2 regions of the Stenotrophomonas sp. 89682_Sma genome follow, and region 1 is predicted to be linked to the other one. Evidence: predicted binding sites of a transcription regulator. Region 1 holds the regulator's gene; the other holds the start of a gene.

Region 1 (7,527 bases):
GGACAGCTCGATCTTGGCGCGCTCGGCAGCATCCTTCAGGCGCTGCAGGGCCAGCGGATCCTTGCGCAGGTCGATGCCCTGGTCCTTGTTGAACTCTTCAACCAGGTACTCGATGACGCGGTTGTCGAAGTCTTCGCCGCCCAGGAAGGTGTCGCCGTTGGTGGCCAGCACTTCGAACTGCTTCTCGCCGTCGACGTTGGCGATCTCGATCACCGAGACGTCGAAGGTGCCGCCGCCCAGGTCGTACACCACGATCTTGCGATCCTTGTTGTCGCCCTTGTCCAGGCCATAGGCCAGCGCAGCCGCAGTCGGCTCGTTGATGATGCGCTTGACGTCCAGGCCGGCGATGCGACCGGCGTCCTTGGTCGCCTGGCGCTGGCTGTCGTTGAAGTAGGCCGGCACGGTGATGACCGCTTCGGTGACCTTCTCACCGAGGAAGTCCTCGGCGGTCTTCTTCATCTTTTCCAGCACCTTGGCCGAGATTTCCTGCGGGGCCATCTTCTTGCCGTCGCTGGTGGCCACCCAGGCGTCGCCATTGTCATGGGCCAGAATGCTGTAAGGGACGTGGGCGATGTCCTTCTGCACTTCGGCGTCGGTGAACTTGCGGCCGATCAGGCGCTTCACCGCGTAGAAGGTGTTCTTCGGGTTGGTCACGGCCTGGCGCTTGGCCGAGGCGCCGACCAGGACTTCGCCGTCCTTGGTGTAGGCGACGATCGACGGGGTGGTGCGATCGCCTTCCGAATTCTCGATGACGCGGGCCTTGCCGCCGTCCATGATCGCCACGCACGAGTTGGTGGTGCCGAGGTCGATACCAATGATCTTGCCCATGGGGGAGACTCCTGAGGATGCTTGTTGGTGTCAGTCCGGCCTCTCGGCCGGTGGATGAATACGATGTGGGGGAGGCTCGTGGAACATTCAAGCCATCTCCCGAACGCTGTGTTTCCGGTCGTCCGGCGCGTTCAGCGTTGGGCCGGGTCGCGGGTCATTCCCGCCTCCCGGCCCCGCAGGGTCAGTCGGCGGCCACCACCACCAGCGCCGGCCGCAGCAGGCGCTCGTTGAGCAGGTAGCCCTTCTGGAACACGGTGACCACGCTGCCCGGGGCTGCGCCCGGGGTCGGCACCTGGCTGATGGCCTGGTGGTGTTCCGGGTTGAACGGCTGGCCGATCGGGTCCAGCAGCACCAGGCCGTTGTCGGCGGCCACCTTCAGCAGCTGCTTGTAGGTCAGCTCCAGGCCCTCGCGCAGCGGGTGCGGGTCGTCGCCGGCGGCCTTCAGGCCGGCATCCAGGCTGTCGAACACCGGCAGCAGCTCGCCCAGCAGCTTCTCGTTGGCGAACTTGCGGGCCTGCTCGATGTCACGGGCCACGCGCTTGCGCTGGTTCTCCAGGTCGGCGCGCTCACGCAGCGCATCGGCCTTGACCTGCTCGACTTCGGCGCGCAGGCGCTCCACTTCGTCGTTGACGCCGGCGGCGGCAGCCGCATCAGCGGCACTCTGCTGGGATTCGATATCTGGATGTTCGTGGTTCATGTCTGGGTCCCTGGCGGTCAATCTCCGCCTCCACCCACCCTAGTGTGGGCGGGATGCTGCGTTTCAAGCGTCGGATGTTCCTGGCGTGCGGCCGGCCGGCGAAAAGGCCGCGCCGAGCACATCGGCGGTGGCCTGGACCAGCGGGATCACACGGTCGTAGGCCATCCGCTTGGGGCCGATCACGCCCAGCACGCCCAGCACCTGGCCGTTGGCGGTGTACGGGGCGGTGACCAGCGAGACCCCCTGCAGCGGCATCATCCCGGTCTCCTCGCCGATGAAGATGCGCACGCCGGGCGCCTGGATGGTCCGCTCCAGCAGCTGCAGGATCTCGCGCTTGCTGGAGAACAGCTCGAACAGCTCGCGCAGGCGCTCCAGGTCGGACAGGTCCTGCACCCCCATCAAGCGGGTCTGGCCCGCCACCAGCATGTCGTCGGCAGCCGGCTGCAGGGCCTGCTCGGCCAGTTCGATGCTGTGCGCCAGCAGCTGTTCCAGCTCGGAGCGGGCGTCGCGGAGCTCCAGCAACAGGCGGGTGCGGATCTCGGCCATCGGCAGGCCGGCGAAATGGGCATTGAGGTAGTTGGCGACCTGCTCCAGCTGGCCCGGCGCGAACTCCTGGCGGGTCTCGATGACCCGGTTCTGCACCTCGTTGTCGGCGAACACCAGGATCGCCAGCACCCGGCGCCCGTCCAGCGCCACGAAATCGATCTGGCGGAAGGCGAACTGCTCGCGTCGCGGCGCGCTGACCACGCCGACGAAGTGGCTCATCGCCGACAGCAGCTCCGAAGCGCTGCCGAGCAGGGCCTGGGTGCTGCCGCCGCCGGCCAGCTCCTGGCGCAACCGGGCCAGCTCGCCCTCGCCCGGCGGCTGCATCTGCAGCAGGCTGTCGACGAACACCCGGTAGCCATGCGCCGTCGGGACGCGCCCGGCCGAGGTATGCGGCGAGGCCAGCAGCCCCAGGTCCTCGAGGTCGCCGAGGATGTTGCGGATGGTGGCCGGGCTGACCTCCAGGCCGGCCACGCGCGCCAGCGTCTGCGAGCCGACCGGCTCACCGTCCTGGATGTAACGCGCGATCAGCGTGCGCAGCAGATGGCGCGCACGCGGGGCAAGCTGGTCGGGAGAACCGTGCATGGAATCAACCTGTGAGACACGGACACTAGATAATGGCGGCGCATCACCTTGGCAAGTCATTGGACCTCCCTCGCCCGCGTGCTAGCGTTGCGCGGCTGCTGATACCCCCTTACCCATGCTCAGACATCTTTCGATCAAGGATTTCGCCGTCGTCCGCGCCACCGAACTGGAGTTCGGGCCAGGCATGACCGTGGTTTCAGGCGAGACCGGCGCCGGCAAGTCGCTGATGGTCGACGCCCTGGGCTTCCTCTCCGGCCTGCGCGCCGACAGCGGCGTGGTCCGCCATGGCGCCGCCCGCGCCGAGCTTTCGGCCGAGTTCGCGCTGGAGCAGCTGCAGGCCGCGCGCCAGTGGCTGGCCGACAACGAGCTGGACGATGAGGAACAGTGCCAGCTGCGCCGGGTGATCCGCGCCGATGGCGGTTCGCGGGCCTGGATCAATGGCCGCCCGGTGACCCTGGCGCAGCTGGGCGACCTGGCCTCGCTGCTGGTGGAGATCCACGGGCAGCACGAACAGCAGGCCCTGCTGACGCGCCCGTCGCAGCTGGCCCTGCTCGACGCCTATGCACGCAACGAAAACGAACGCCGCCAGGTGCGCCGCGCCGCCGCGGCCTGGCAGGCACTGGTGGATGAATCGCTGGCGCTGTCGCAACAGGGCGACGTCAGTGACCGGATCGGCTTCCTGGAGCACCAGTTGCGCGAGCTGGACCGTGAAGACCTGGAGCCGGAGTCGATCGCCGCACTCGGCGCCAGCCACCGCCGCCAGGCCCACGCCAGCGCCCTGCTGAGCGCCTGCCAGGCGGCCAGCAACCAGCTCAACGGCGACGACGGCAGTTCCGCACTGGACCTGCTGCAGCAGGTGCGCCACGAACTGTCACGCCTGATCGAACACGACCCGCGCCTGGGCGAGGTGGACAGCCTGATCGAGAACGCCTCGATCCAGCTGCACGAAGCCCTGTCGCTGCTGGACCGGGTGCACGACGACCTCGACGCCGACCCGGAGCAGTTCGAAGAGAACGAGCGCCGCCTCGGCCGCCTGCACGACCTGGCCCGCAAGCACCGCGTGCCGATGGATGAGCTGGGCGCGCAGCGCGAGCGCATGCATGCCGAAGTGGAACAGCTGCGCGGTGCCGACGAGCGCCTGCAGCGGTTGGCCGGCGAGATCGACAAGGCCGCCGCCACCTGGCGCGTGCAGGCCGAGGTGCTGACCGCCAGCCGCCGCAATGCCGCCGCCGAGCTGTCGGCTACCACCACCGGCATCATCGCCGAGCTCGGCATGGGCGGTGGCCAGTTCCTGATCGAGCTGGAGCCGCAGGATGCCGGCAAGCCCGATCCGCAGGGTGCCGAGCGCGTGGAATTCCTGGTCGCGGCCAATGCCGGCCAACCGCCGCGCGCCCTGCGCAAGGTCGCCTCGGGCGGCGAACTGTCGCGTATCTCGCTGGCCATCGAAGTCGCCGCGCTGGACCTGGATGCGGTGCCGACCATGGTGTTCGACGAGGTCGACTCCGGCATCGGCGGCGCGGTGGCCGACATCGTTGGCCAGAAGCTGCGCGCCCTCGGCGAGAAGCGCCAGGTGCTGTGCGTGACCCACCTGCCGCAGGTCGCCTCCAAGGGCCACGCGCATTACCGGGTCAGCAAGGCGCCAGTGGAAGGCATGACCCAGAGCGCAGTGGAAAAGCTGGACAGCAAGGCACGCGAGGAAGAGCTGGCACGCATGCTCGGCGGCGTGGAAGTGAGCAAGGAAGCGCGCGCCGCTGCGCGCAAGCTGCTGCAGGCCTGAGGCCTGTTCGCGGTTATCCACGCATGGCGTGGATCTACAACCCACCCGCACGGTAGTGCCGGCCGCTGGCCGGTCCCCCGATGCGGGTGGGCGAAGATCGTGAGGTTGCCGGCCAGCGGCCGGCACTACCGCCGTGGCTGCGCCAGGTCGACGTTCTCCACCAGGAAATCAAGAAACGCGCGCACCCGCAGCGGCAGGTAGCCGCCCTGCCCCAGGAACACCGCGTGCACCTCTTCCAGGTCACCGGGATTGGCTTCCTCCAGCACCGGCAGCAGGCGTCCGGCAGCGATGTCGGCCTGCACCTGGAACGCTGCCAGCCGCGCCATGCCCAGACCACCCAGCACCAGCTGGCGCAGCGCATCGCCGTTGCTGGCGCGCGCGTTGCCACTGGGCAGCAGCATGCGTTCGCGCCCGTCCTGCAACAACGGCCAGCCCTGCATCGCGCGCGCATGGCCGATATCCAGCCGGTTGTGCGACTGCAGCTCCTCGGCAGTGCGTGGCAGCCCGTGCCGCTGCGCGTAGGCCGGTGCAGCCACGATCATCATCCGCGTCGCGCCCAGCCGCCGCGCGACCAGGCTGGAGCTCTTCAGCGGACCGGCCCGCACCGCCACGTCGGTGCGCTGCTCCAGCAGATCGATCACCTCGTCGTTGAGGGTCAGGTCCACGCCTACCTGCGGGTTGCGCTGCAGGAACACCGGCAGCAGCGGCAACAGGAAATGCTGGCCGAACGGCACGTTGGAATTGACCCGCAGGCGTCCACGCGGCTCGGCGTGAGCACTGGCACAGCGCTCGGCCTCGTCCAGGTCAGCCAGCACGCGCAGGCCGCGCTCGTAGAACGCGCAGCCCTCGGGAGTCAGCTGCAGCTGGCGCGTGGAACGCTGCAGCAGGCGCGTCCCCAGCCGTTGTTCCAGCCTCGCCACCAGCTTGCTGACCGCCGACGGGGTCATCTCCAACGTTCGGGCGGCCGCGGAAAAGCCCCCGGTCTCGATCACCCGCACGAACACTTCCAGTTCGCCGGATCGGTTGATGTCGGAGCGCGCCATGGCAATGAATCCAGTTCACAGATGATTGTCCATGCGCAGTCTAGTTCACAGATGAGTGCGGAATCACCATGGCCTTCCCTCCACCCGGGATTGCCCGATGAATCGCTTCAGCCAGCTCGTCGCCACCGCATTGATCGGCCTGTCCAGCACCGCCAGCGCCGCCCCTGCCCCGCACTGGGTGGCCAGCTGGCAGGCCAGCCCGCAACCGGCCTGGGGAGCGGACTTCCTGTTCCCGTCATTGATACCGGCGTCGCTGCACGACCAGACCTTCCGCCAGACCGCGCGTATCAGCCTGGGCGGCCCGCGCCTACGGGTGCGGCTGAGCAATGCCTATGGCACCCAGCCGCTGCGGATCGGCGGTGCCAGCGTCGCCCCGCAGGCCGGTGCGACGCCGCAACAGCTCCGCTTCGATGGCCGGCCCGAGGTGCTGATCGGCCCCGGCCAGGAACGGCTGAGCGACCCGCTGTTGCTGGCTGTACAGGATGGCCAGGCGCTGCAGGTCAGCGTCTTCGTGCCAGCGCCGACGCCGCTGCAGACCTTCCATTGGGACGGCCGCCAGACCAGCTGGATCGCCCCCGGCGACCAGAGCCTTGCACGCGAGCTGGACCGGGCCAGCGCCACCACGGCCCGCCTGTTCCTGACCGGCATCGAGGTCGAGGCCCCTGCCAGCGCACGCAGCGTGGTGGTGATCGGCGATTCGATCACCGATGGCGCCACCGCCAGCCTCGACCGGAACCAGCGCTGGACCGACCACCTGGCCACCCGCTTGGCTCCGCAGGGGGTGGCGGTAGTCAATGCCGGCATCTCCGGTGGCCGCCTCCTGCGCGACGGCATGGGGGAATCCGCACTGGCCCGCTTCCACCGCGATGCGCTGGATCAGCCTGGCGTATCCAGCGTGGTCGTGCTGATTGGCATCAATGACATCAGCTGGCCCGGTACCGCCTTCGCGCGCACGCAGGCGCGGCCCACGCTTGCCAAACTGCAGGCGGGCTACCGCGCCCTGGCCGGACAGGCGCATCGCCGTGGCGTTCGGATCGTGGGCGCGACCCTGCCGCCGTTCGCCGGCGCCCTGCCCGGTACGCCGCTGGACGACTATTACCAGCCGGACAAGGACGCCCTGCGCAGCCAGCTCAACGCCTGGCTGCGCGCAGACGGCCCGTTCGACGCGGTGATCGACCTGGACGCGGCGCTGCGCGACCCGGCCGATCCGTCGCGGATGGCCGCTGCCTATGACTCCGGCGACCACCTGCACCCGGGTGATGCGGGGAACCGGGCGATGGCCGAGGCGGTGGATCTGGGGGTTCTGATGGGTCCATCCACGCATGGCGTGGATCTACCCTAAGCAACGAAAAACCCCGGGCAGGCCCGGGGTTTCGTCGCATATGGCTGGCCGGATCGGCTTACTTGCGCCTCTTGCGCACGTACAGCACCAGCGAGTGCTCTTCCAGCTCGTAGCCGTGGTCGGCTGCGATCTTGCGCTGCAGCTCCTCGATCTCGTGGCTTTCGAACTCGATGATCTTGCCGCTGTCCACATCGACCATATGGTCGTGGTGGCCGCCACGGTCCAGCTCGTAGACGGCCTGGCCGCCTTCGAAATTGTGCTTGAGCACGAGGCCGGCGGCCTCGAACTGGGTCAGAACCCGGTATACCGTGGCCAGGCCGATCTCGTCGCCATGCTCCAGCAGCTGGCGGTAGATGTCTTCGGCGGTCATGTGGTGCTGGGCATTGCGCTGCTCGAGCAGCGCCAGGATCCGCATCCGCGGATGGGTCACCTTCAGGCCGACTTTACGCAGGTCGTGGGTTTCCATAGGTCTCCGTTCATTGGCGATTTAGCGCCAGCTGCCTCGGATTGGGTCGCGGTGGCACGCCGGGAGTGTATCATCGGTTTGATTTCCCCAACCGCCAGTCCCGATGCGCAATCTCCTGTTGGTCGCCGCCGTCGCCCTGTCCACCACCGGGTGCGGCATCATCTACAAGCAACCCATCTATCAGGGCAACCTGATCCGGGAAGATGCCGTGGCCAAGCTGCAGGTCGGGCAGAGCAAGCAGCAGGT
Region 2 (7,527 bases), 2.3 Mb from region 1:
CCGTTGTCGCCCTGCGCATGGGCGAAGCGGGCAAGCTCCGGCATCTCTTCCACGCATGGGGCGCACCAGCTGGCCCAGACGTTGACCAGCAGCGGGCGGCCGGCGAAGCGCTGTCGCAGGTCCTGCGGTTGGCCCTCGAGGTCGGGCAGTGAAAGTGCCGGCAGCGGATCACCCACCTTCAGGGCCGGCGCCGCGGGAGCCGCTGCGGAAGCATCTGGCGAGGCAGCCGTTACAGCCGACGCCGGTGCCAATCGATGGCCGGCCCACAGGCCAAGGCCGGCGGCCAGCACCGCTGTCCACAGCAGCGCTGGCCGTTGCCACTTCATCGTGCGGTGCGCAGCAGCGCTTCCTCGACCACGGCCTGGGTCAGCAGGGTGGGCAGCACGGTCGGCGGTGCACCGGGGCCGTACACCACGTACAGCGGCACGCCGACGGCTTTGTGTTCTTCCAGGAACGTGGTGATCTGCGGATCGACGTTGGTGTAGTCACCGCGCATGTACACCGCGTTGGTGCGCTTGAGCAGGTCCTTGAACTCCGGCCGTGACAGCACCGCGCGTTCGTTGGCCTTGCAGCTCACGCACCAGTCGGCGGTCATGTTGACGAACACCACGCGGTTGTCGGCGCGCAGGCGGTCCAGCAGCTGCGGCGAGTACTCCACCACGTTGTCGCTGGCCGCCTGTGCGGCGCGTGCCGGCGGTGCCAGCTGGGTCACGCCCCAGGCCGGTACCAATGCACCGATCGCCAGCAGCACGCCGAGCAAGGTCACTGCACGCGAGCCGGTCCAGCGGTTGCGCTCGAACAGCCACAGGCCGAAGGCGAACAGCAGCAGGCCACCCAGCACCAGCGCCATGCCGTCCACGCCACGCTGCTTGCCCAGCACCCACAGCAGCCACAGCGCGGTGGCATACATCGGGAAGGCCAGCACGTGCTTGAGCGTTTCCATCCACGGGCCCGGCTTGGGCAGGCGGCGCGCCAGCGCCGGCACGAAGCCGATCAGCAGGAACGGCAGCGCCAGGCCCAGGCCGAGGAACAGGAACACGGTCATCGCCTTCAGTGGCGGGGCAATGAAGGCGTAGGCGATCGCGCCACCCATGAACGGGCCGACGCAGGCACTGCCGACCACGCAGGCCAGCGCACCGGTGAAGAAGTCACCGGCCGGACCGCTGCGACTGGCCAGCGACTGGCCGAGGTTGCCGATGCCACCGCCAAGGGTGAACACGCCGGACAGGCTCAGGCCCACCGCGAACATGATGTAGGCCAGCGCCGCCACCACACCAGGGTGCTGCAGCTGGAAGCCGATGCCGACGGCATTGCCGATCGCACGCAGGCCGACCATCAACGCACCGATCACCGCGAACGCGACCAGCACGCCCAGCGTGTACCAGAGCGCGTGGCTGCGCGCGCGCTGCGGGCTCTCGCCGCTCTGCGCCAGGCTCAGCACCTTCAGCGACAGGATCGGCAGCACGCATGGCATCAGGTTCAATACGAGGCCGCCGGCCAAAGCCAACAACAGCACCCAGACGAACGAGCGGTCCGGATTCGGCGTGGTCGCGGGCGGACGCGTACGCAGCGCGTTGTCACCGCGTGCATCTGCAGCGAACTCATTACCGCTTTCGGCGCCTGCAACGGCCGGGGTGGTGGCATCCGTATTGGGTACCGTTGGCAGCAGGCGCAGGGGGGCGCCGTTGGCGCCTTCGCGTGGCGCCGCAGCCAACGGGCTGATCACCTCATCGCGCGGCGGTGCCTGGTCGGCGCTGGCGCTGACCTTGCCGGCCGGGATCGACAGCTTCACCCGGCGGGTCATCGGCGGATAGCAGATGCCATCGGTCTGGCAGCCCTGGAAGGTCACCACCAGGGTACTGTCGACCGCGTCGGCAACGGAGCGGCGCAGCGGCAGCGGTACTTCCACCTGGTTGAAGTAGACCGAGACATCGCCGAAGTGTTCATCACGATGCGACTGCGCAGCCGGCCAGCGCGGCGTGCCGGCCTGCACGCCGGTGCTGCCTTCCAGCTTCAACGAGGTGCGGTCGCGATACAGGTAGTAGCCCGGCGCGGGGCTGAAGCGCAGCAGCAGGGTGTTGCCGTCGCTGGCGATGGCATCGAAGCCGAACGCCTGCTCGGACGGAAGCGGCAGCGCCTGGCTGTTGCTGGCGGCACCCGGCAGGCGCAGCCCGCCGCTGTTGCCGGCACCTGCCAGCGGATTGTTGAACGGGCTGGCGGCACCGGCACGCGCGGCAGGGGCCGCGGGCTGTGCGCCGGCACCGGGCAGGGTGACCTGCACCACGCGCTTCTGCGGCGGGTAGCAGACACCGGCGTCGGCGCAGCCCTGGTAGCGTACTTCCAGGCTGATGGTGCCCGCTGCATCGGTCGGCGTGCCGGGCAGGGTGGCCTGCAGGCGTTCGCGATAGGTTTCGACTTCGCCGAAGAAATCGTCGTGGTGCTTGTCGCCCTTGGGCATCTGCAGCGCGCCGGCATTGAACGCCGGATCGGCCTTGACGCTGGTGCGGTGGCGATACAGGTAGTAGCCGGGGGCGATCTTGAACTGCAGTTGCACCTGGCCGCGCTCGGGGGCGGTGGCGGTCAGCGCGAACGCCTGGTCCACCGGCAGCAGGTCCTTCTCATCCAGCGCGAACGCTGGCAGCGAGAGCCACAACAGGGCGCACAGGGCGGCGCCACGCGCAAACAGAGTCTTCAATCAGTGTCCTCCCGGGTCTGTGCCCGGATCCAATCCAGATACGCCGGCAGGCCGGCCCGGGTTTCGACCGCGATGCACTCCGGGAGTTCATACGGATGCAGTTCGACGATCCGGGCAATCGCGTCATCGACGCGGCTTGCGGTGGTCTTCACCAGCAGTTGCAGCTCGGCGTCGGTGGTCACCTCGCCCTGCCAGCGGTAGGTCGACTGCGCGCCATCGAGGCGGGTCACGCACGCCGCCAGGCGCTCGCCGACCAGCGCGTGCGCGATGCGCTCGGCACTGGCCCGGTCCGGGCAGGTGGTCAACAGCAGCAGGACGGGATCGACGGTCGACATGACCGTCGAGTATAGGGCCGCCGCCGGGTCAGGGCCCGGCGGCGGCAGTGGACCGCTGCGTTGCGCGGTCAGTTGGCCAGCTGGCAGGTCGCCGGCTTGGCCGAGGTGAACAGGCCCGGGGTCGCCCACTCGGGGTGGTCGATGAACGGGTTGCGGTTGCCCTGGAAGCTGTAGACCACGTCATTGCGCGCACGTTCGGCATCATCCGGCGGGTCGGACAGGTGCCAGTCGATCAGCGTGGACAGCAGGCCCATGTAGGCCGGCGAACTGCTGGTCTTGACGATCTTGCTGCGGTCGTCGGTCAGCTCCAGGTCCGGCTCGGACTGGCCGGTCGCCGCATCCTTGCCGCCCTCGTAGCGGATGGCCATGTACATCACTGCACGCGCCATGTCGCCCTTGCGCTTGCCCCACACCTCGAACGTGCCGGTGTTGCCGTCCGGCGTGCGCACCCAGTTGGAATTGCCCGGATAGCCACCGCTGCCGCCGCCCTGGCCGTTGTTGGCCTCGGTGGCGCGCTCGCCGCAGTTGGCGTCGCACTTGGCGAACGGCTTGTTGCCACGGTCGGCGTTCCACTGTGCATCGGTCAGGTACAGCATGTGGGTGTCGGTGTACGGCGCGTACGGCAGGCCCTTGTCACCGGTGGTGCTGGCAAAGCCCAGCGAGTTCGGCCAGGTGTGTTCGCGGTTGTACTTCAGGCCACTGCCGCTGCCGGCGCGATCGGTCACCTTGGCGTAGCTGCGGTTGCGATACGCGTCGAGAATGCGGTTCGGGTTGTTCGGGTCCTCGTCGGCAATCTCCAAGATGGTCCAGGTGCTGGTACCCGAGCCGCTGTACGGGTAGGCGGTGTGGCCCTTGATGGTGGCGTGCAGCGAGCAGCGCAGCTGGCTCGGGCTGGAGGTGTTCACCTTCGAGTAGTAGCCGGCCGGCACGCCCGGGTTGCCCGGGTCCGGATTGCCGCCGGTGCTGGCCACGGTGAAGGCGATGCGGCTGTCGGCGGCCGGGTGCGCGCCCTGCAGGTCGGTGATGCGCGCGGCGCGGATATCGAAGCGGCAGGCCTCACCGGCCACCAGCGCGGTGTTGGTGGACAGCTTCACGCTGCGGCCGCTGGCCGGGAAGGTCAGCGGCACGCTGCCGGAGGTGCCGCAGCTCAGCGCGAAGGCGCCACTGGCCAGGTTCACCGTCTCGCTGAACACCACTTCCAGATCGGCCGCGGCCGGGAAGGTGCTGCTGCCCTGTGCCGGGGTGGTGGTGGACACCGACGGCGGCGTGTTCGGGCCCGGGGTGCCGCCACCACTGAAGGTCTGGCCGTTGTTGCAGCTGCCGAAGGTCTGCCTGGCCGACTCGGCCCAGGTGAAGTGCGCGTACTGGCTGCCGCTGCCGGTCAGCTGCAGCGAGGTGCCCGGGGCCGTGCTGTTGGTCTCGGCCACCGGAATGTTCTGGCTGGTCATGCCGGCGGCAGGGCCACCGGAGGCGGTGATGGCGCCCTCGTAGCTGAGGAACTGGACCACCTTGCCGCTGGCATCGACCAGGGCGATGCCGTCATTCGGGCCGTTCTGGATGCCGTTGGTCGGGTAGTTGACCACGGCGATGGTCGCGCTGCCGCAGCCTGCGGCAGTGCCGGCCGGGACCGGGTTGTTGGCGTAGACCGCGGCAGCCGAAGGATTGCTGCCGTTGTAGAGGTAAAGCCGATAGCCGGACAGGTCCTCTCCGGCGGTGGCGACGACCTCGATCGCTTCGCCGACGTCACCGGCGGCGGTGCTGTCGTCGTAGTGCAGTTCATTGATGAAGACCTCGGCCTGGGCCGGCGCAGCGGCCAGGGCCAGCAGGCAGGCGGCGGCAAGCGGGGACAGCAATCGCATCGACTACTCCTTGTGATTGGGAATGCGCGGCCGAGCCTAAGGCCGATCCAGTGACACTTTGTCGTAAATGAACGTCAGATATCTGACAGTGGGACATTGGTCACCAAATGTCACCCGTTCCCCCCTTGGCTTGCCGCACTGCATCCCTATACAGGCGTCCACGCAGGGAAGGATGTTTCCGGGTCCGGAGAAAAATTTCGGGACCGGCCCTTGAAAGGCCTGTGGAGGTCTCCATCTCTGTCGTGCTCCCGACTTGTCGGGCTTTTTCACGCGCGTTGCTGGCACTCGCCCGGTGCGACTGCTAACATCGCCAGACTTTTTCAGACCAATCAATAACTTAAGAGGTCTCTCATGAGCATCAAGCCGCTGCACGACCGCGTTGTGGTCAAGCCGATCGAAGCCGACGAAATCTCCGCCGGTGGCATCGTCATTCCGGATTCGGCCAAGGAAAAGTCCACCAAGGGTGAAGTCGTGGCCGTCGGCCCGGGCAAGCCGCTGGACAACGGCAGCGTGCGTGCGCCGTCGCTGAAGGTCGGCGACAAGGTCATCTACGGCCAGTACGCCGGCAGCTCGTACAAGAGCGAAGGCGTCGAGTACAAGGTCCTGCGCGAAGACGACGTGCTCGCCGTCATCGGCTGAGCCTCGGCGCGACCTGCTTTTCTGTAAGACATCCCTTTTCGTCGCCGGGCCCGGCCCGGTGCAAACATCGAGGTAATCGCAATGGCTGCCAAGGATATTCGTTTCGGTGAAGACGCCCGTTCGCGCATGGTGCGCGGCGTCAACGTTCTCGCCAATGCCGTCAAGGCCACCCTGGGCCCGAAGGGCCGCAACGTCGTGCTGGAAAAGAGCTTCGGCGCCCCGACCATCACCAAGGACGGCGTCTCCGTCGCCAAGGAAATCGAACTGGCTGACAAGTTCGAGAACATGGGCGCGCAGATGGTGAAGGAAGTTGCTTCGCGCACCAACGATGACGCGGGCGACGGCACCACCACCGCCACCGTGCTGGCCCAGGCCCTGATCCGCGAAGGTGCCAAGGCTGTTGCCGCCGGCATGAACCCGATGGACCTCAAGCGTGGTATCGACAAGGCCGTCGTGGCCGCCGTTGCCGAGCTGAAGACCATCTCCAAGCCGACCGCTGACGACAAGGCGATTGCCCAGGTCGGCACCATCTCGGCCAATTCGGACGAGTCGATCGGCCAGATCATCGCTGACGCGATGAAGGAAGTCGGCAAGGAAGGTGTGATCACCGTTGAGGAAGGCTCGGGCCTGGACAACGAGCTGGACGTGGTCAAGGGCATGCAGTTCGACCGCGGCTACCTGTCCCCGTACTTCATCAACAACCAGCAGTCGCAGACCGCTGACCTGGATGACCCGTTCATCCTGCTGCACGACAAGAAGATCTCCAACGTCCGTGACCTGCTGCCGGTGCTGGAAGGCGTCGCCAAGGCCGGCAAGCCGCTGCTGATCGTTGCCGAAGAAGTCGAAGGCGAAGCGCTGGCCACCCTGGTGGTCAACACCATCCGTGGCATCGTCAAGGTCGTGGCCGTCAAGGCTCCGGGCTTCGGCGACCGTCGCAAGGCGATGCTGGAAGACATGGCCGTGCTGACCGGCGGCACCGTGATCTCCGAAGAAGTTGGCCTGTCGCTGGAAAAGGCCACCATCAAGGACCTCGGCCGTGCCAAGAAGGTGCAGGTTTCCAAGGAAAACACCACCATCATCGATGGCGTGGGTGACAAGGCCGCCGTCGACGCACGCGTCGGCCAGATCAAGACCCAGATCCAGGACACCTCCTCCGATTACGATCGCGAGAAGCTGCAGGAACGCGTGGCCAAGCTGGCTGGCGGCGTTGCCGTGATCAAGGTCGGCGCTTCGACCGAAATCGAAATGAAGGAAAAGAAGGATCGCGTCGACGACGCCCTGCACGCCACCCGTGCAGCCGTTGAAGAAGGCGTGGTCCCGGGCGGCGGCGTTGCCCTGGTCCGTGCGGTCACCGCACTGGCCGGCCTGAAGGGTGCCAACGAAGACCAGAACCACGGCATCCAGATCGCCCTGCGCGCGATGGAAGCCCCGCTGCGCGAAATCGTTGCCAACGCCGGTGAAGAGCCGTCGGTCATCATCAACAAGGTCAAGGAAGGCACCGGCAGCTTCGGCTACAACGCCGCCACGGGCGAGTTCGGTGACATGTTGCAGTTCGGCATCCTGGACCCGACCAAGGTGACCCGTTCGGCGCTGCAGAACGCGGCTTCGATCGCTGGCCTGATGATCACCACCGAAGCCATGGTTGCCGAAGCTCCGAAGAAGGACGAGCCGGCCATGGGTGGCGCCGGTGGCATGGGCGGCATGGGTGGGATGGGCGGCATGGACTTCTAAGGTCCATGCCCGCGTCGGACGTTGCCGGCCCTGGTCGGCGCGTCTCCCCGATGCAACAAAAAACCCCGCCGCGAGGCGGGGTTTTTTGTTGCCCGGTTGCCGCCATGGCGCCGCGTCGCTACGCTCGGCGACCATGCCTACCTCGTTCATCGTCGTCGACGACTTCCTCTCTCCGGCCGATGCGCACGGCCTGCGCCAGGCCGGCCTGGGCCTGACCTACCCGGCGCAGGAGGGCGCGTTCCCCGGCCGTAATTCGCTCGAACGGCTG

Evidence for each region. Region 1 encodes HrcA, which represses chaperone genes, less so after heat shock. Its sites were predicted from a motif close to TTNGCACTCNNNNNNNNNGAGTGCNAA; they were not measured.
Region 2: ACZK29_RS19675 (co-chaperone GroES) is a predicted target of HrcA. The motif match lies at 5,168-5,194, and genes of this name have one in related genera.

What each region holds. Positions count from the first base shown of each region.
Region 1 covers NZ_CM151147.1:1,807,859-1,815,385, reverse strand. Annotated here, with positions in the region: gene dnaK (molecular chaperone DnaK) at 1-828, opposite strand, end outside; gene grpE (nucleotide exchange factor GrpE) at 1,010-1,525, opposite strand; gene hrcA (heat-inducible transcriptional repressor HrcA) at 1,589-2,653, opposite strand; gene recN (DNA repair protein RecN) at 2,769-4,430, shown strand; gene ACZK29_RS08520 (LysR family transcriptional regulator) at 4,556-5,473, opposite strand; gene ACZK29_RS08515 (SGNH/GDSL hydrolase family protein) at 5,571-6,815, shown strand; gene fur (ferric iron uptake transcriptional regulator) at 6,874-7,281, opposite strand; gene ACZK29_RS08505 (outer membrane protein assembly factor BamE) at 7,385-7,527, shown strand, end outside.
Region 2 covers NZ_CM151147.1:4,265,365-4,272,891, reverse strand. Annotated here, with positions in the region: gene ACZK29_RS19695 (TlpA family protein disulfide reductase) at 1-326, opposite strand, end outside; gene ACZK29_RS19690 (protein-disulfide reductase DsbD family protein) at 323-2,695, opposite strand; gene cutA (divalent-cation tolerance protein CutA) at 2,692-3,030, opposite strand; gene ACZK29_RS19680 (endonuclease) at 3,099-4,889, opposite strand; gene ACZK29_RS19675 (co-chaperone GroES) at 5,241-5,528, shown strand; gene groL (chaperonin GroEL) at 5,610-7,259, shown strand; gene ACZK29_RS19665 (DUF6445 family protein) at 7,393-7,527, shown strand, end outside.